Regions from separate parts of the Verrucosispora sp. SN26_14.1 genome, predicted to be linked through region 3. Evidence: riboswitches for the same ligand, from Rfam matches in the RefSeq annotation. Region 3 holds a riboswitch; each other region holds the start of a gene.
What was found. Region 3 has a riboswitch for cobalamin ahead of EYA84_RS24795 (ribonucleoside-diphosphate reductase subunit alpha). Riboswitches for the same ligand answer to the same signal wherever they lie in the genome.
Positions count from the first base shown of each region.

Region 1: linked by a shared signal. The riboswitch ahead of EYA84_RS09375 (energy-coupling factor ABC transporter permease) and the one ahead of EYA84_RS24795 (ribonucleoside-diphosphate reductase subunit alpha) in region 3 are both predicted to bind cobalamin.
Region 2: linked by a shared signal. The riboswitch ahead of bluB (5,6-dimethylbenzimidazole synthase) and the one ahead of EYA84_RS24795 (ribonucleoside-diphosphate reductase subunit alpha) in region 3 are both predicted to bind cobalamin.

Region 1 is NZ_SISL01000066.1:4,438-10,891, forward strand. It holds gene cbiQ (cobalt ECF transporter T component CbiQ) at 1-413, opposite strand, end outside; gene EYA84_RS09370 (energy-coupling factor ABC transporter substrate-binding protein) at 413-742, opposite strand; gene EYA84_RS09375 (energy-coupling factor ABC transporter permease) at 739-1,431, opposite strand; cobalamin riboswitch at 1,461-1,666, opposite strand; gene EYA84_RS09380 (DUF2267 domain-containing protein) at 1,761-2,165, shown strand; gene EYA84_RS09385 (roadblock/LC7 domain-containing protein) at 2,170-2,589, opposite strand; gene EYA84_RS09390 (YncE family protein) at 2,778-4,028, opposite strand; gene EYA84_RS09395 (RNA polymerase sigma factor) at 4,108-4,683, shown strand; gene EYA84_RS09400 (hypothetical protein) at 4,676-5,416, shown strand; gene EYA84_RS09405 (hypothetical protein) at 5,562-6,454, shown strand, end outside.
Region 2 is NZ_SISL01000112.1:5,244-11,697, reverse strand. It holds gene EYA84_RS13085 (SipW-dependent-type signal peptide-containing protein) at 1-112, opposite strand, end outside; gene EYA84_RS13080 (VOC family protein) at 272-1,009, shown strand; gene bluB (5,6-dimethylbenzimidazole synthase) at 1,023-1,658, opposite strand; cobalamin riboswitch at 1,698-1,901, opposite strand; gene EYA84_RS13070 (MalY/PatB family protein) at 1,970-3,127, shown strand; gene EYA84_RS13065 (TetR/AcrR family transcriptional regulator) at 3,186-3,794, shown strand; gene EYA84_RS13060 (hypothetical protein) at 3,906-4,490, shown strand; gene EYA84_RS13055 (hypothetical protein) at 4,487-5,050, shown strand; gene EYA84_RS13050 (DUF427 domain-containing protein) at 5,034-5,318, opposite strand; gene EYA84_RS13045 (metallophosphoesterase) at 5,360-5,857, opposite strand; gene EYA84_RS13040 (DinB family protein) at 5,901-6,454, opposite strand, start outside.
Region 3 is NZ_SISL01000376.1:12-5,191, reverse strand. It holds gene EYA84_RS24800 (ribonucleotide-diphosphate reductase subunit beta) at 1-918, opposite strand, end outside; gene EYA84_RS24795 (ribonucleoside-diphosphate reductase subunit alpha) at 915-3,290, opposite strand; cobalamin riboswitch at 3,425-3,633, opposite strand; partial or broken gene EYA84_RS24790 (AMP-binding protein) at 3,754-5,180, shown strand, end outside.

The sequences.
Region 1 (6,454 bases), on a different contig from region 3:
CTGGGCACCCCGAGACGCTGGAGCCGGGGCAGCACGTCGGCCAGCGGCGTGGTGGCGGCGAACAGCAGCAGGCAGAGCAGCGCGGCGCAGGCCCGACCGGCGGTCGTGGCGGCCGTCACCAGCCCCTCCGGCGCCCACCGGAACTGTGTCGGACCGGAGACCGCCACCAGCATCGGCACCGAGCCGGTCAGGATGAACAGCAACGGCGTCCGGGCCACCCGCACCAGCAGACGCGGCGGAAGCGCCGCCGGCCCGAGCAACGCCACCGCTGCGGTCAGGCCCACCACCAGGGCGCCCGGCCACGGCGGCAGGAGCAGGGCGCAGCCCAACAGCCCCAGGGCCAACAGAGCCTTCTCCGCCGGGTGGCGACGTCGCCAGGGGCTGGCGTACGCCGCCACGTCCAACGCGAGCACTAGTCGGTGGTCTTCTCCCCGGTCGCGGACTGCTCGCCACGCAGCCGCTGCCGGGTCCGGGCCACCCCGAAGTAATAGCCGAGGAACCCGGCACCGAGGGCGGCCTGAAGCGCGAACAACGCCGACTCGATCTCACCCGACGGCGGTTCGTAGATCGAACTGAACCACGGCTCGTAGTCGGGATGGTCGTTGACGATCGCCTCCTCGGCGAGGGCGTCGGCACCGGCGAACGGCTCCTCGCCGCTGCCGAGCCCCAGCACCAGCGGCGCCACCGCCAACGCCACCACGGCGAGCAGCAACAACAGGTTGGTCCGGCCGAACGACTTCACGCCACCGCTCCCTGGGTCGTCGGGGCCGGACGGCGCAGGATGCCGAGCCGGCGGAGTTCCTGCGGGCTCACCCGGACCAGCAGCCGGACCACCAGGACCGTGAGCAGCCCCTCGCTGATCGCCAGCGGGATCTGGGTGACCGCGAAGATGGACCCGAACTTGGCCAGCGCGCCGACGAAGCCCGAATCCGGATCCGGGAAGGCCAGCGCGAGCTGCGCGCTGGTCACGCAGTACGTCGCCAGGTCGGCCAGGGCAGCGGCGAAGAACACCGAGATGCCGAGGCCGCCACCGAACCGGCGGATCAGCGCGTACACGCCGAAGGCCACCCAGGGGCCGACGATGGCCATCGAGAAGACGTTCGCGCCGAGCGTGCTCAACCCGCCGTGCGCCAGGAGGAGCGCCTGGAACAGCAACACGATCGTGCCGAGCACACTCATCACCGGTGCCCGGAACAGGATCGCGCCGAGACCCACACCCGTCGGATGGGAACAGGAGCCGGTCACCGAAGGGATCTTCAGCGCCGACAGGACGAAGGTGAACGCCCCGGCCGCGCCGAGCAACAGCTTCGCGTCGGGGTTCGCGCGGACCTGCTGGACCAGGTTGCGCGCACCGTGGATGACGAACGGTGTCGAGACCGCGAACCATGCCGCCGCCTGCACCGGTGGTAGGTAGCCCTCAGCGATGTGCATGAGTCGACCTCCCCTTCCAACACCTCGTGGACGAGATCACATGTCGGGGTCGGTCTCCTGGCTCCCGGATCGTCGCGTACTCCGGCCTTCCCAGGTCCTCCACGGACCCAGTGGCGTACAAGTCGGAGTGAACTCCCCGGTCACAGTGGCGAGGGCCGCGCCGGTATCACACCGGCTTCCCGTTACCGCGACGGCGCGACGTTATCCGTTCCGCACACCGACGCACAAGACTCGTCGATGCCACCGCGACCGTACGCGGGTGAAGAGTGCCGTTTGTCACGACGATTCACGGGTAGACGCCAGATCCGTTGCGAGAAGGGGCCGACCGGTTGGACGAGAACGAGTTCATCGACTCCGTGGCGCACCGCACCGGCGCGTCGACGGAGCAGGCGACCGCCATCGCGCGCGCCACCCTGACCACGCTCGCCGAGCGGATCGACGGCGGCGAGGCACGGGACCTGGCCGACCGACTCCCGGAAGGGCTGCGGGCGTACACGTTCGCGCCCAGCGAGACCGCCGAACGCTTCGGGCTCGACGTGTTCGTCGACCGCGTCGGCGGCCGTGCCGACGTCGATCCCGACCTGGCCGAGGCCGGCATCCGGGCGGTCCTGGACACCATTCGAGGTGACGTCGCCCCCGCCGACCACGACGACGTCATCGCGAACCTGCCGGCCGAACTGTGGCAGGTGGCCAACCCGGCGCCGTCGTACGACGCGCAGCGCGACCGCGGCTAGCGGGTCACCGCCCGGTCAGGTGGGGCGCCGGCTCCACGTACACCGGCAGATGGTGCCCGGCCCTGGCACAGAAGAGGGCGACCTCGTACGCCATGTCCCCCACCTCCGCCGAGCCGTCGATACCGACGGTGAGGATCGCCCCGTTGCCGGTGGTGGCGTGGAACAGGAACGCCCGCGACATCTGCACCACCACCTGGTGCAGCTCACCCTCACCGCACAATCGGGCGGCGGCCAGACCGAGCGCCTGGAGCCCACAGACCACACTGGACAGTTCCTCGGCGATCTCCTCGTCGATGCCCCGCGAGGCCCCCAGCATGATGCCGTCCGGGGAGAGCACCACCGCGAACTTGGCGCCGGGCACCCGATCCACGATGTCGTCGAGCGCGTCGTTGAGGTTCTCGGCGGTGACCAGGGCATGGGTCATAAGGGCGCTGTCCTCTCGTCGAAACTCCTACGTTCGTACCAGAGAAGACGCGGCCTCAGGAGCCCACTGGTGGCCCGATCCTGTTCTCTGATCCCCCTAACGTACGACGACGCTGGTCACCCTAATCGGACGGGTCGGACGTCCCGGTCACACCGGGAATCCCTCTTCTGACCGACGGTGACACCCGCTCAGGACGACGGCACCGGACCCCGCAACCCCACCAGGCCGGGCACGGCGACACGACCCAGTTCGGCACCGCTGGTCGGGTCGAGCCACCGCACCGCCGACGGCCCACCCACATAGAGACGGCCACCGTCGGGGCCGAGGACGAGACCGGTGACGGGGGCGTCGACCGGTCGTTCGGCGACGACCCGCAGACCGACCGCATCCACCGTACGCAGCACACCGGCCCCGCCGAGGAAGAGCCGATCGTGGTCCGCCGTCGCGTACGCCGGGCCGGACACGCCGGGCACGACGGCGGTACGGCGTACCGTCAGTTCCTCGGTGGAGATCTCGGCGACGGTCCCGGAGGTCAGGTCGGCGACGTACAGCCGGGAACCGTCCGGGGCGATCGCCATGGCGTGCCCGTCGGCTGTGCCCTCCCCGAACGGGTGCGGCAGATCCACGCAGTAGGCCCACCGCTCGTGCAGGTGCAGCGTGTGCACGAAAGCGTGGACGTCGCTCCCCGGCCGTCCACTGATGCGGTCCCGGGTGTGCCGATGCTCGGGCTGATGGGTGTAGAGCGTGTACAGGACGCGACGGTCCGGGGCGAGTACCGCCTGACGCCCGTCACCGCGCATCTCCTCCTCCGCGCCCGCCGGGATCGCCTGCTTGAGGCGGGTCTGCAACGGGCCGGCCACACCGGTGGCGAGGTCGACCACCCGAACCCGGTACCGGTCCGGCGTCTGCGGCGGCAGCCACTCCAGCACGAAGAGGCCGGTGTGGTCGTGGGTGAACGCCTCCGGGACGACGTTGCCCGGCAGTCGCAGCCGGTGCCGCACCCCACCCGCGTCGGCGATCAGCACCGGCGTGGCGTCCCGCCCGGCCGGAGACGCTGCGGTGACGCTCACCGCCTCGGTGGTCAGTACCACCCACGTGCCGTCGGCGGAGACCGTCTGCGGCACCCAGCGGCCGGGCAGCCGCACCCGGGCGGAGGCGACACCGGTGGCGGTCTCGATCCGCCAGAACGCGGTGTCGGCACCCTCCGGCGTGCTCGCGTACACCGACCGCCCGTCGGCGGTGGCGACGGCGTGCGGGACCACCTGCCGTTCGGCACCACGGAGCAGGCCGAGTCCGTCGGCCAGGTCCACGAGCAGCGGATCCGGCGGCACGCCTGCCACCGGTGACCCGGTCGGATCACACCCGACCAGCGTCGCGGCACCCGCGCCCACCAGCGCGGACAACAGGGTACGGCGGGTGGTCGTCCTCGTCGCCATCATGCCCGGATGACACCGTCACGCCGATTCCGGTTCCGTCGGCGGAGAGTGGAACCTGAACGCCACGACCGGTGTCAGGACAGTGATCCCACCGGAGGTTCCCCTGGACGACGAGGAACTCGTCACCCGCGCGCAGGCAGGTGACCTGGAGGCGTACGAACTCCTGGTCGCCCGGCACACCGCGTCCGCGTACCGGACGGCGATCCTGCTCGGCGCGGGAGCTGACGCGGAGGACATGGTCCAGGAGGCGTTCGTGAAGGGCTACCGGAAACTGTCCCGCTATCGCGGCGACGCCTCGTTCCGATCGTGGCTGCTGGCGATCGTGGCGAACGAGACACGCAACCTGCACCGGTCACGCGACCGGCGTACCGGTCTGGTGCTGCGGGCCGCCCGGGCGGCACCGTACTCGGAGGCCGCCGAGGACGGGGCCGTCGACGCCGTACTCGCCGGGGAACGGCGAGCCACCCTGGTCCAGGCTCTGCGGTCGTTGCCGGAGCGCGACCGCGAGGTGATCGTCTGCCGCTACTTCCTCGACCTGTCCGAGGACGAGACGGTCGCCATGCTCGGCTGGGCACGCGGCACGGTGAAGTCGCGGACGTCCCGCGCCCTGGTGAAGCTGCGTGGCCTGCTCGACGTCGAGGAGCTGAGCCGTGGCTGACCTCGAACGGGAGCTGCGCGAGCTGTCCGCCTGGCTGGAGACCCCCGAGCCGCCGGACGTCACCGCCCGGGTCCGCGCCCGGCTGGCCGCCCCCGCCCGATCCTCGCGGACCATCGAGGGACGCCGTCGTCGATGGCGGTACGCGGTGGCCGCGCTTCTCGCCGCCCTCCTGGTGATCGCCCTGCCGCCCGGACGGGCCGCGCTGGCCGACGCGGTGGCCGGACTGCTGCGCTTCGCCGGCATCACGATCAGCACCGCACCCGACCCGCCGCCACCGACGGCTTCCCCGTCGCCGCTGCCCGCGCAACGCCTGACCGATCTGGGCGAGGTGCACCGGCTGGTGCGGTTCCCGGTCCGGGTACCGGCCGCGCTCGGCCCGCCCGACCGGGTGCTGGTGGCCGACCCGGACGGCGCGGGGGGACACCGGGTGGCGACGCTGCTCTACCGAGGCGGTCAGATCCGGCTGGACGCCTTCGACGGACGGCTCGACGGCATCTTCTTGAAACAGGCCGGCGGATCCGGGGCGCAGTGGACGGAGGTCGGCGGACGACAGGCGGCGTGGATTCCCGGCCCGCACCCGATCTCGTACGTGGATCGGGACGGGGTGGTGCGGGAGGAGAGCGCCCGGCTCGCCGCCGCGACGCTGATCTGGGAGCAGGGCGGAGTGACCTACCGCCTCGAAGGCGAGCTGACGGTGATCGCGGCGGTCGAGATCGCATCGTCGCTCGAATAGCGGAATCCAGCGCGCCGGCGCCGCCGGATGTAAGGAGGGGTCCCCTGCTATGCATGAGGCGTTAGCAGGGGGCCCCTCCTTACATCCACACCTCGCCCGGTGACCTCGAGTCGCGGCGGTTGCCTGGGGTGATCAGAATGGCGGGATGACGCGTACCCGCTGGACCGCCCTGATCGCGGTGGCCGCTCTCGCGACGGTCGCCGGCTGCTCCGACGGGGCGGAGTCGGAGTTGCCGGTGCGGTCGGCGCCCCTGCCGGCCGAGGTGCGGGGGCTCGGTGCGGCGGTGTTGATGGTGCCGGTGGCGGACGAGCGACGTAGCGACCTGGTCGGCTTGCTGGCGGTGGACCGGTTCGGGGACGACGTGGCGGGGGTGACGCCGGTCCGGCGGCACGTCGACCTCGCCCTGGGTGATCCCCGGTTCCCGACGGTCGCGCGAGGGCTGGCGGAGGACCGGCGGGACGCGCTGCTCGTGGGCGGTCGGCTGCGGGACGTCACGTTGCCCGAGCACACGTACGCCCGGGAGGTCACCGGCGTCGGTGCCGGGCTGTCGATCACGGGATCCCGGTGCCTCACGGTGACCGGCGAGGGTGCGATCGCGCAGCCGTCGGTGGAGGCGTCCTGCACGGCCGCCGAGCTGGGTGGTGTGATGTGGCAGGACCGGCCGCGCACCGGGTACGGGGGGATCGACCTGAAGACCGGAGCGGCGAGTCCGCCCGTGACGTTGCCGTCGTACCCGATCGCCGTCGGCGCGGACGGCCGCTACCTCGCGGCGCTCAGCAAGGATCGGCCCCGGCGGCTCGTCGTGGCGGACACCTCGAACGGGCGGTCCCGGCCCACCGTCGAGCTCGGCGGCGGGACCGTCCAGGGGGCGATGACAGAGGGCGGCTTCGCGGTGCTGCACCTGGTCGACCGGCAGCGGGCGGTCAGTGTGGTCGCCCCGGACGGTGCGGTGCGGACCCTGCTCAGCCCGGTCGGAGAGGTCGCCTTCGCGCCGGACGGGAGTCGGGCCGTGGTGGTGGACACCCGCTCCGACAGTAA
Region 2 (6,454 bases), on a different contig from region 3:
TGATCGTGGCGCCGAGGCCGAGCGCGAGCCCGCCGGCCAGGATCGCCTTGAGCTTGCGACGACCTCCTCGACTGCTCGACTCGCCCGTCGTCATCCCTGTCGGTCCAGTCAACTTGTCCTCCTCGTGCATCCCCGTTGGCGTGCTGTCACGCAGGGACACGATAAAGCTCTAATACGGACAAGTCGGGCGTGAATTCCGAAACTTCACGGAGGTGTATCGACTGGCATCAAGTAAATCGAATTCGTTTCGCGATGCCGCTAGCATCGCCGGATGGCAACGCGACTCGTGCAGATCAACATGAAGGCCCGGGACGACTCCGCGCTGGGCGGTTTCTGGGCGGCGGCGCTCGGTTGGGGGATCTCCAGCGAGGAGCCAGGCGTCACCAACCTCGAACCCGAGGGTGTCGACTATCCCGACCCGGTCGCCGTCTTCGTCGACCTCGTCGTCTCCGCAGAACCCAAGACGGCGAAGAACCGGGTACACCTCGACCTCGCCACCACCTCGGCGGACCATCACGCCGCGACGGTCGCGCGTCTGAAGGAACTCGGCGCCACCCCCGCCGACGTGGGTCAGGGCGACGTCCCGTGGACGGTGATGGCCGACCCGGAGGGCAACGAGTTCTGCGTCCTGGAACCCCGGCCGACGCTCCAGGACGTCGGACCGGTCGCCGCCGTCGTGGTCGACTGCGCGGACCCGCGCGCCATGGCCGACTTCTGGAGCACCGCCACGGACTGGCGTCTGCACGACATCACCGACCGCGCAGCGGTCCTGCGCTCCGCCGCCGACGTGGGCCCGTACCTGCACTTCCTCCGCACGCCCGACGCGAAGACCGGCTGGAACCGGGTCCACCTCGACGTCCGCCCGTATCCCGGTGACGACCCGCAGGTCGAGGTGGACAGGCTGCGGGCCCTGGGCGCCACCACCGTGGACGTGGGCCGCGACGATCTCCCGTGGACGGTCATGGCCGACCCGGAAGGCAACGAGTTCTGCCTCCTCGCCCCCGGCTGACGCGTACCCGGGGTCAGTGGTCCGACGGCTCCCACCGGTCCCGGTGCACCGCTGCCTGCCAGGGACGGCGCTGCCGCCAGCCGTGTCGCTCCAGGTCCGGCACCTGCTCCAGGTGGGTGACCGGACCCAGGCACAGCCAGGCCACCGGGCGGACACCCGCCGGGATCCGCAGCAGGTCCCGCACGAACGGCTCCCGGTAGAACGAGACCCACCCCACGCCGAGCCGCTCGGCCGTGGCCGCCAGCCACAGATTCTGGATCGCCAGGCACACCGAGTACAGGCCGGCGTCGGCGATGGCGTGCCGACCCAGCACCGTCGGGGACCCCCGGTCCGGGTCGTACGTCACCACGACGGAGAGCGTCGACTCCAACACCCCGTCGATCTTGATCCGGCTGAACCGGCGCGCCTCCTCCCCGTGCAGACCGGCGGCGAAGACGTCCCGTTCCTGCTGCACGTGGCGGTGGAACTCCGCCCGCAACCCAGGATCGCGGACCAGGATGAAGTCCCACGGCTGCGACAGGCCGACGCTGGGCGCGGCATGCGCGGCGGCCAGCACCCGATCGAGGACCTCGGCCGGGATCGGCGCGCCGGTGAACTCGCCCCGTACGTCCCGGCGGGCGTGGATGACCTCGTACACATCGTCGAACATGGGCAGGCTCCCGCTGCGCTCCAGGCCCTGCCCTCACGGCAGGGCAACCAGGCGCGAGGCCGGTCTTCGGACTTCCGGATCGTCACCTCACCGCCCGCCTTCCCGGCCCGAGCCGGGCCAGTGGCTGCGCGTGACGCGCGTGGGCGGCAGCTCCCCGGTCACCGCGGCGGGCCCGTGCCGGACTCTCACCGGCTTCCCGATTCTCCCCACCACCGGCGGGGCACCTCGCAACAGTTCGTGCCGCCGAGCACCCTACCGGACACCGTCGTCCGTCGGCGCTGCCGGAAGATCGAGTCACTAGTCTCGGTGTCGTGACCTCCGAGACCACGCCCCTGCGGCAGCTCACCCTCGATCAGCTCCGGAAGCGGACGAGCGAGAAGTGGCGCGCCCACCCGGGCGACGTGCTGCCGATGTTCGTGGCGGAGCTGGACGCGCCGCTGGCCGGGCCGGTCGTCGACGCGATCATCGAGGCCGTCCGACGTGGTGACACGGGCTACCCCGCCGGCACCGCCTACGCCGAGGCGCTCGCCAACTTCGCCCGCGACCGCTGGGACTTCGACGGCATCGCCGTGGACCGCACCACGATGGTCCCGGACGTGATGAGCGGCATCGTCGAGGTCCTCGACGTGATCTGCGGCCGGACGGACGCTGTCGTGGTCAACTGCCCGGTCTACGCGCCGTTCTACCAGGTGGTGGGGCGTACCGGTCGCCCCATCGAAGAGGCCCCGCTCGGCGCGGACGGCCGGATCGACATGACGGTCCTGGACGACGCGTTCCGGCGCGCGGCACGTCGTGGCTCCCGGCCCGCGTACCTGCTGTGCAGCCCGCACAACCCGACCGGCAGCGTGCACACCGCCGACGAACTCGCCGAGGTCGCCGCACTGGCGGACCGACATGGTGTGCGTGTGGTGGTCGACGAGATCCACGCGCCGCTGGTGCTGGCCGGGGCGAGGTTCACGCCGTACCTGAGCGTGCCGGGCGCCGAGAACGGCTTCTCGGTGATCTCCGCGTCCAAGGCGTGGAACCTCGCCGGTCTCAAGGCCGCCGTCGCCGTCGCCGGACCCGCCGCGGTCGACGATCTCGCCCGCATCCCCGCCTGGGTCAACGAGAGCCCCAGCCATGTCGGAGTGCTGGCCCACGTCGCCGCCCTGCGGGACGGCGGCGATTGGCTCGACGCCCTCCTGGCCGATCTCGACGAGAACCGTCGTCTCCTCGCCCGGCTACTCGCCGAACACCTTCCCGCGGTCCGATACCGCCCTGGCGAGGGCACCTATCTGGCCTGGCTCGACTGCCGCGCCCTCGGTCTCGGTGACGACCCCGCCGCGACTTTCCTCGAACGCGGCCGGGTGGCGCTCAGTCCCGGCCCCGTCTTCGGCACCGGGGGAGCGGGACACGCGCGATTCAACCTCGGCACCACCCCCGAACTGGTCGCCGAAGGAGTGCGGCGGATGGCCGGGGCACTGACCTGACGCCGGTGGCACTGCCGGCCCGTTCGCAGCGAACGCCGGGATTGCTACTGTGGTGAACATGTATGCACCCGAGGATCGCACCGCCAAGGCGATCATTCGGGACACGGCCCTGGAACTCTTCGGCGAACAGTGGCCGGCGGCCGCGTCGCTCAAGCAGGTGGCGGAGCGCGCGGGAGTCTCGCAGTCGCTCATCATCAAGCACTACGGGTCGCGGGAGGGCCTGGTCGCCGCCGTGGACGCGCACGTGCTGGGCGTGTTGGGCAACGCGCTGGAGGCACTCGCCGAGACAGCCGGTTCCGGCCCGCCCGACCGCTTCCTCGCGTCGGCCGACGCGCTGTCCTCCCCGTCGGCCACCCGGTATCTCGCGCACCTGCTCGTCGGCACCACGTCGCGCTCGGTCGAGGCGTATCGGATGCTGCAGGGGTTCGCCGACTCGCTCATGCACCGGATGGCCGACGCGGGCGCGGTCGCCCCGGACGTGGACCGGGCACAGCTCGCGGTCGTGCTGCTGGCCCACGAGCTCTCCATCATCCTGCTGCGCGACCGCATCACCGACGTGCTCGGCACCGATCCGATGGGCCACGACGGCCTGCGGCGCTGGTGGGGCACCATCGACCGGCTCTACTCCGGCACGGCGATCCAGGAGCCCGTCCCGGCCGACGGCTGAGTGACGTCGTCGAGTCGGGCTCCTCCGGACAGACCCTCGACTCGACGGGTGCATAAACGTTCACTATGCTGAGCGATAGTTCACCACCCGTCCTGCGAGCGAACGGCAGCCATGCCCACGACAACGCCCCCGCTTCCGTCGCGCGGTCCGGTCTCGCGGCTCAACGACCTGCTCGTCGCGCCCGGGGCCACGCGGGCGGAAAGTCGGCTCAGCTACCTCACCGCAGGTATCGGCGCGACCGTCGCCGGGGCCGTCGGCGCCGCTGCCGGCTACCCGGTGCCGATCGTGCTCCTGCTGACGGTGCTCGGGTTCGACCTGTTCGGTGGTGCCGTCGTGAACGCCACCGTGTCCGCGTCGAGGCGGTTCCATACCGGCACCGACGCTGTCCGACGACAACTGGTCTTCGTGGCGGCCCACGTCCACCTGCCCGTCGTCGCGTTAGTCCTGCCCGCGTACCCGTGGTCGACCGCGATCGTGCTCTACGCCGGCACCCTCGCCGCCGCCGTACCGATCGCCATCGCCGGACCGACGCTGAAACGCCCACTCGCGTTCGCGGCCGCGACCGTGCTGCTCGTCGCGGCGGTCACGCTGTCACCGGTCCCGACGGCACTCGCCTGGCTGGCACCGATGCTCATCCTCAAACTTCTGCTCGGACACCTGCTGCCCGGCTCCGTGACCAGGGAAGGGACGTCATGACCGACACCGGAGAAACCCGCACGCGCACCGAGGACGTCGCCGTGTCCGAGCGCGCCCTGGCCCGCACCGGGACCCTCGTCCTCGCTGGCTTCGCCCTGCTCTGGGCGGTCTCCGGACTGCACCTCGCGCCCACCGCCGCGCGCATCCCGCTGCTCGTCGCCGCGACCGTGATCACCGCCATCGTCCTCGCCCTGGGGATGACCCGGCCTCGACCGCAGGACCACCGCCGACTGTCGGCGTCCTGGATGCGCCGGTTCAACCGGGTCGGCGTCGTGCAGGGACTGTTGATCGGCGGCGTCTGCCTGGTCGCCGTGCCGACCGGACACCCGAGGCTGATCCCCACCCTCGTCCTGGTCATCGTCGCGGCGCACTTCGTGCCGCTCGTCGCGATCCTCCGCCAACGCGAGTACGTGTGGACAGCGCTCGCACTCGCCCTGGTGGCGGTCGCGTCCTTCGGCGCGTACGTCTGGGGAATGCCGGAACTCGCGGCGGCTGTCGCCTCGCTCGGCGCGGCCGTGGTGCTCTGGGCGACCGCGCTGGTGGTCACCCGACGACCGTGACGTCCTTCCAGAACGCGACCCGGTCCCGGACCATCTCCGCCTCCGGCAACGGCTCCGGGTAGTACCAGACGGCGTCCACGCTGGTCTTCCCGTCGTGATCGAGCGTGTAGTAGGACGCGGTGCCCTTCCACGGGCAGTGCGTGTGCGTGTCGGACTCGCGCAACAGGTCGTCGCGGAGCGCCGCGCGGGGGAAGTAGTGGTTACCCTCGACCACGACGGTGTCCGTGCTCTCGGCGATGACCAGGTCGTTCCAGATCGCTTTCGGCATGGGCCCAGACTATGCCGATCCGCGCGCCGGTTCACCCCGTGTCAGCGCGGCACCTCGTGCAGCGTCACGGCGTCGAGCCGACCCTCGGTCACCTCGGCGGTGAGGTACGTCGCGTACGGCTGGCGCCGCCGGTCGGTCGGCGAACCGGGGTTGAGCAACCGCAGGCCACCGGGCGCCTCGCTGTCCCAGGGGATGTGGGAGTGCCCGAACACGAGCAGGTCGCAGTCGGGGAACCGGGCCGCGCACCGCCGCTCCCGGCCGCCGGCCGGACCGGTCTCGTGCACCACCGCGATCCGCAGGCCGTCGACGTCCGCGCGGGCGATCTCCGGCAACCGGGTACGCAACTCGGGGCCGTCGTTGTTGCCGAAGACGCCGATCAGTCGGGCACGACGTCGCTCCAGGTCGTCCAGCAACGACGCGTCGACCCAGTCGCCGGCGTGGATCACGAGGTCGGCGGTGTCGACGGCCGCCCACAGCTCGGCCGGCAGGTCCCGGGCACGTTTCGGCAGGTGGGTGTCCGCCATGATGACCAACCGCACCCGGCCAGCGTAACCCCGTCCGCACACGGCGATCGGCCAGGCGCTAGGCGAAGCGGTCGGCCAGTCGGGTCAACCTGGCGAGGTAATCCGGCCACGGATAGTCGGTCGGGATGTTGGTGTTCTCCTGCCGCAGGCCGATTCTCGTGTCGAGCTGCTCGCGCAGGATGTCGGCGTGCCCGGCGTGACGCGCGAGGTCCCAGGTCACGTGGACGATGACCCGGTGCAACGTCACCGCCTGCCGCTCCGGCCGCCACCACGGCACCTGTCCCACCGTGTTCAGCGGTAGCCGGGTGATCGTCTGATCGGCGAAGACGGCGACGCGGCGGTACAGGTCGATCAGGCCGTCCTTCGTCTCGTCCTCCCGCGCGTACCAGTCCGCCTGCGGGTCCTCGTCGAAATCCGACTCGGAGACGAGTTCCTCCGGGGTCGGGAACGCGCGACCGAAGGTGGGACCGAAGTAGCCGGCTTCGGTGTTCAGCGCATGCTTGACGATCCCCAGCAGATTGTTGCCGGTCGGCGTGCGGGGGAGTCGGACTTCGCGTTCGCTGAGTCCGTCGAGCTTCCAGATCAGGTCGTCGCGCGTTGCCTGCAGGTAGT
Region 3 (5,180 bases):
GTACATCGGTGCGATGCCGAGGACGGCCAGCCGCCGGTCGGCCACGTGCTGGAGGTACTCCCGCATGTCGGCCGGCGACATGCCGGAGACGCCCTGCTCCAGCAGGTCGACGGCGAACTGCACCTCGCACTCGACCGCCTCGGCCAGCATGTCCTTGACCTGCTGCTCCAGCTCGGCGTCGAACAGGTCCGGCTCCTCGGCGCGGACGGTGTCGACCACGTCGAAGGCGAAGGCCATGTGCATGGACTCGTCGCGGAACACCCAGTTGGTGCCCGAGGCGAGGCCGTGCAGCAGCCCCCGGGAGCGCAGGAAGTAGACGTAGGCGAAAGCGCCGTAGAAGAACAGGCCCTCGATGCAGGCGGCGAAGCAGATCAGGTTCAGCAGGAAGGCCCGCCGGTCCTCGCGGGTCCGCAGCTCGCGCAGGTCGAAGATGGAGTCGATCCACTTGAAGCAGAACTCGGCCTTGCGGGCGATCGACGGGATGTTCTCCACCGCCGCGAACGCCTCGAACCGTTCCTTTTCGTCCGGAACGTAGGTGTCCAGCAGGTTCAGGTAGAACTGGACGTGCACCGCTTCCTCGAACAGCTGCCGGGAGAGGTACAGCCGGCCTTCCGGCGAGTTGACGTGCTGATAGAGGTTGAGCACGAGGTTGTTGGCGACGATGGTGTCGCCGGTGGCGAAGAACGCCACGAGCCGGGACACCAGGTGCTGCTCGGCCGGGGAGAGTTTGGCCAGGTCGGCGAGGTCGGAGTGCAGATCGACCTCCTCCACCGTCCAGGTGTTCTTGATGGCGTCCTTGAAGCGGTCGAAGAACTGCGGGTAGCGCATCGGCCGCAGGGTCAGGTCCATGCCGGGGTCGAGCAGCAGGTGCCGCTCCCCCACGCCGGTGCTGGTGCTGGTCTCGGAGACGGTGGTCACTGGCATGCCTCGCAGCTCTCGGGGTTCTCCAGGGAGCAGGCCAACGCCTCGTCGTCGCTGACCGCCACGACCGGCGTGACGCTCGGGGTGACGGCGACAGTGGCCTGCTGGATTCGGGTCGCCGGACGCGACCGCAGGTAGTAGGTGGTCTTCAGCCCGGACTTCCAGGCGTACAGGTACATCGAGGAGAGCTTGCCGATGGTCGGCGCGCTCAGGAACAGGTTCAGCGACTGCGACTGGTCGATGAAGGGGGCGCGGGCCGCCGCCAGGTCGATCAGCGCCCGCTGCGGCAGCTCCCACGCGGTCCGGAACAGCTCGCGTACGTCGGCGGGCAGCTCGACCACGCCCTGCACGGAACCCTCGGCGCGCTTGATCTGCTCCCGGATCGGGGCCGTCCACAGCCCGCGCGCCTTCAGTTCGCGGACCAGATAGGTGTTGATCTGGAGGAACTCGCCGGACATCGTCTCGCGCTTGAACAGGTTGGACACCTGCGGCTCGATGCACTCGTAGCAGCCGGCGATCGAGGCGATGGTGGCGGTCGGGGCGATCGCCACCAGCAGCGAGTTCCGCAGGCCGTGCCGACCGATCGTCTCGCGCAGCGCGGCCCACCGCTCGGTCTGGCCGACCTCGGCGCCCCACAGGTCCGGGTGCAGCTCACCCCGGGCGGCGCGGGTCTCGGCGTACGCGGGATGCGGGCCGAACCGCTCGGCGAGCCCGGCGGAGGTCTCCAACGCGGTCAGGAAGATCTCCTCCTGCACGCGGGTCGACAGTTCCCGGGCGGCCGGGGAGTCGAACGGCAGGCGCAGCGTGAAGAGCGCGTCCTGGAGGCCCATCAGCCCGAGCCCGACGGGGCGCCAGCGCGGGTTCGACGCCGCCGCCTGCTCGGCCGGGTAGTAGTTGATGTCGATCACCCGGTCCAGGAACACCACGGCGGTACGCACCGTCGCGCGCAGCCGCTCCCAGTCGACCCCGTCCGCGGTGACGTGCGCGCCCAGGTTGACCGACCCGAGGTTGCAGACCGCCGTCTCGGCGTCGTCGTTGACCTCCAGGATCTCGGTGCAGAGGTTCGACAGGTGGATGGTGTTGCCCGGGGCACCGGTCTGGTTGGAGAGCCGGTTCGAGGCGTCCTTGAAGGTCATCCACCCGTTGCCGGTCTGCGCGAGCGTCCGCATCATCCGGCCGTACAGGTCTCGGGCCTTGACGGTCTTGACCGCCTTCTTCTCCGCCGCGCGGTACGCCTCGTCGAACGCCTCACCGAACAGGTCGGGCAGCTCGGGGGCGTCCGACGGGTCGACCAGCGACCAGTCGCCGTCCGCCTCGACCCGGCGCATGAACTCGTCCGGAATCCAGTTGGCGAGGTTCAGGTTGTGCGTACGCCGGGACTCCTCGCCGGTGTTGTCCCGCAGTTCGAGGAACTCCTCCACGTCCGGGTGCCACGGTTCGAGGTAGACGCAGGCCGCGCCCTTGCGACGGCCGCCCTGGTTGACCGCGGCCACCCCGGCGTCCAGTGTCTTGAGGAACGGCACGATGCCGTTCGACCTGCCGTTGGTGCCCCGGATCAGGGCGCCCCGACCGCGCACCCGGGACCAGGAGATGCCGATGCCACCGGAGAACTTGGACAGCTTCGCGACCTGGTGGTAGCGCTCGTAGATGGAGTCGAGCTCGTCGCGCGGCGAGTCGACCAGGAAGCACGAGGACATCTGCGTGTGCCGGGTGCCGGAGTTGAACAGCGTCGGCGAGCTGGGCAGGTAGGCCAGGCTGGACATCAGCCGGTAGAAGCCGATCGCCTCGCCGGGCGTCTGGGACAGGCCGCAGGCGACCCGCAGCAGCCAGTACTGCGGCGTCTCCACCACGAGCCGGGTCTGCGGGTGCCGCAGCAGGTACCGGTCGGCGACGGTGCGCAGGCCGAAGTACTCGAAGCGCAGGTCCCCCGCCGGGTCGACGGCGTCGTCCAGCTTGCGGGCGTTGCGGGCCACGAACGCGGCGGTGTCGTCGCCGATCAGGCCCAGGCCGTGTGCGTACCGGATGGACTGGCTGAAGCTGGCCACCTGCTGTCCGCGGACCTCCTTGTCCACGTACGCGGCCAGCAGTCGGGCCGCCAGCTTCGAGTACTGCGGCTCCTCACCGATCAGTTCGGCCGCGGTCTGGATGGAGAGCTTGTCCATCTCGGCCGTGGTCGCGCCGTCGTACAGCCCGCTGATGGTCTTCGTCGCCACCCGCAGCGGGTCGATCTCGTCCAGGTCGGCGACCCACCGCTCGACCGCCTTGACGATCTTGTTGACGTCCACCGGCTCGGTGTCGCCGTTCCGCTTGCGGACCTGCATGACGTGCCGGCGTTGCTCCGGCCCCGCCTGCTCCTGGGTCACCGTCATGTTCCCCTCCTCACGCCTGTCCCCGAGATCGTCGGGTCCGCGCGGGAGGACGCCGCCGGTCTGCCGACGGCACTGCTGCCGTGACGACCAGCTCCTGGCGTCGGCCGTCCCACGCGGCCTTCGACCGCCGCACACGTCGCGTGCGGCGCGCTGGCAGGTCTTCGGACTCGTGGGCCTGATGCTCGCGCCTACTGGCCGTCGCTTCCCAGACCTGGCGGGTCCAGTGCGTGATGACGGCGGTCGTTCCCACTCACCGCTGCGGGGCAGTCCCGGATTCACACCGGGTTCCCTCTTGCCTCGACCGCCGTGGAGCGGCGGTCGAACCAGCTACGGGGCACACCATATATGGGTGCGGTGCGGAGATGGCAACACCAGATGCTGTGCCGGGCGTGTCGCGTGTCAGATGACGGGCATCCCGGCGACCGTCGGCCGGGTACTCGATCATGCCCACTAGCATCGTCGCGTGCAGACTGCGGCCGGACCCGGCGACCGACGGACACTGCTCGACGTCCTCGTCCAGGCCGCAGATCGCGCACCCGACCAGGTGGTCGTGCACGTTCGCGAGGACGGCACCGAGCGCACCGTCACCGTGCGGCAGTTGCGGGACGAGTCGCTGCGGGTGGCGGGCGGCTACCGGGCGGCCGGCGTGATCCCCGGCACCCCGGTGATCCTGGTCGCCGACGCCGGCGACGACTTCCAGCCGCTGTTCTGGGGGGCGCTCGCCGCCGGGCTGGTCCCGGTGCCGCTGCCGCCCGAACCGGCCCGGGTACGGGCGGTGCGCGAGCTGCTCGCCGACGCGGTGACCGTGGTGGACGACGCCACCGGGGCGGTCGCCGACGGGCTGGCGGGCCTGGTGCTGCGGCTGGCCGACCTGCGTACCAGCCCCCCGCTGGAGGAGTCGTTCGCCGCCGACCCCGACGACGTGGCGTTCCTCCAGTTCTCCTCCGGCAGCACCGGCACGCCGCGCGGGGTGGAGCTGACCCACGCCAACGTGCTGGCCAATGTGGAGCAGTCCCGGCTGGCCAGCGGCGCCGGACCGGACGACGTGCTGGTCACCTGGATGCCGTACTTCCACGACATGGGGTTGATCGGCACCCACCTGACCCCGCTGGCCATCGGGTGCACGCAGGTCCGCGTACCTCCGATGGCGTTCGCCAAGCGCCCGGCACTGTGGTTCACCGCCGCCCACCGGCATCGCGCGACCCTGCTCTCGGCGGCGAACTTCGCGCTGGCGCTGGCGGTCCGCCGGGTCCCGACGGATCTTCTCGCCACGCTCGACCTGAGCCGCGTCCGGTGCGTGGTGGTGGGCGCGGAGCCCATCTCCCCCACGGTGTGGCGGGCCTTCCTGACGCACGTCCGCCCGACCGGGCTCGCCCCGGCCGCCCTGCGACCGGTGTACGGCCTGGCGGAGGCGACCCTCGCGGTGACCTTCCCGCCGCCCGGGGAGGTCGCCGCGCCGCTGGTGCTGGACCGTGCCGCGCTGAGCCAGGGCCGGGCGGTGAGCACCGCGCCGGGTACGCACGCGGTGGAGCTGATGGACCTGGGACACCCCGTGCCCGGCTGCGAGGTACGCGTCGTCGACGAACTACACCGTCCGCTGCCCGAGGAGCGGGTGGGCCTGGTCGAGGTACGCGGCCCGAACGTGGCGCGCGGCTACCACCGGGATCCGCAGGCCAGCCGGGAGACCTTCGTGGACGGCTGGCTGCGCACCGGTGACCTGGGCTTCCAGCGCGCCGGCCGGCTCTGTGTGACCGGCCGCGCGAAGGACGTGATCTTCGTCAACGGCCGGACGTTCCACGCGTCCGACCTGGAGGCGGTGGCCGCCGCGACCGCCGGGCTGCCGGCCACGATGACCGCGGTGGTCGGCTGCACCGCCCCGGACCTGGCGCT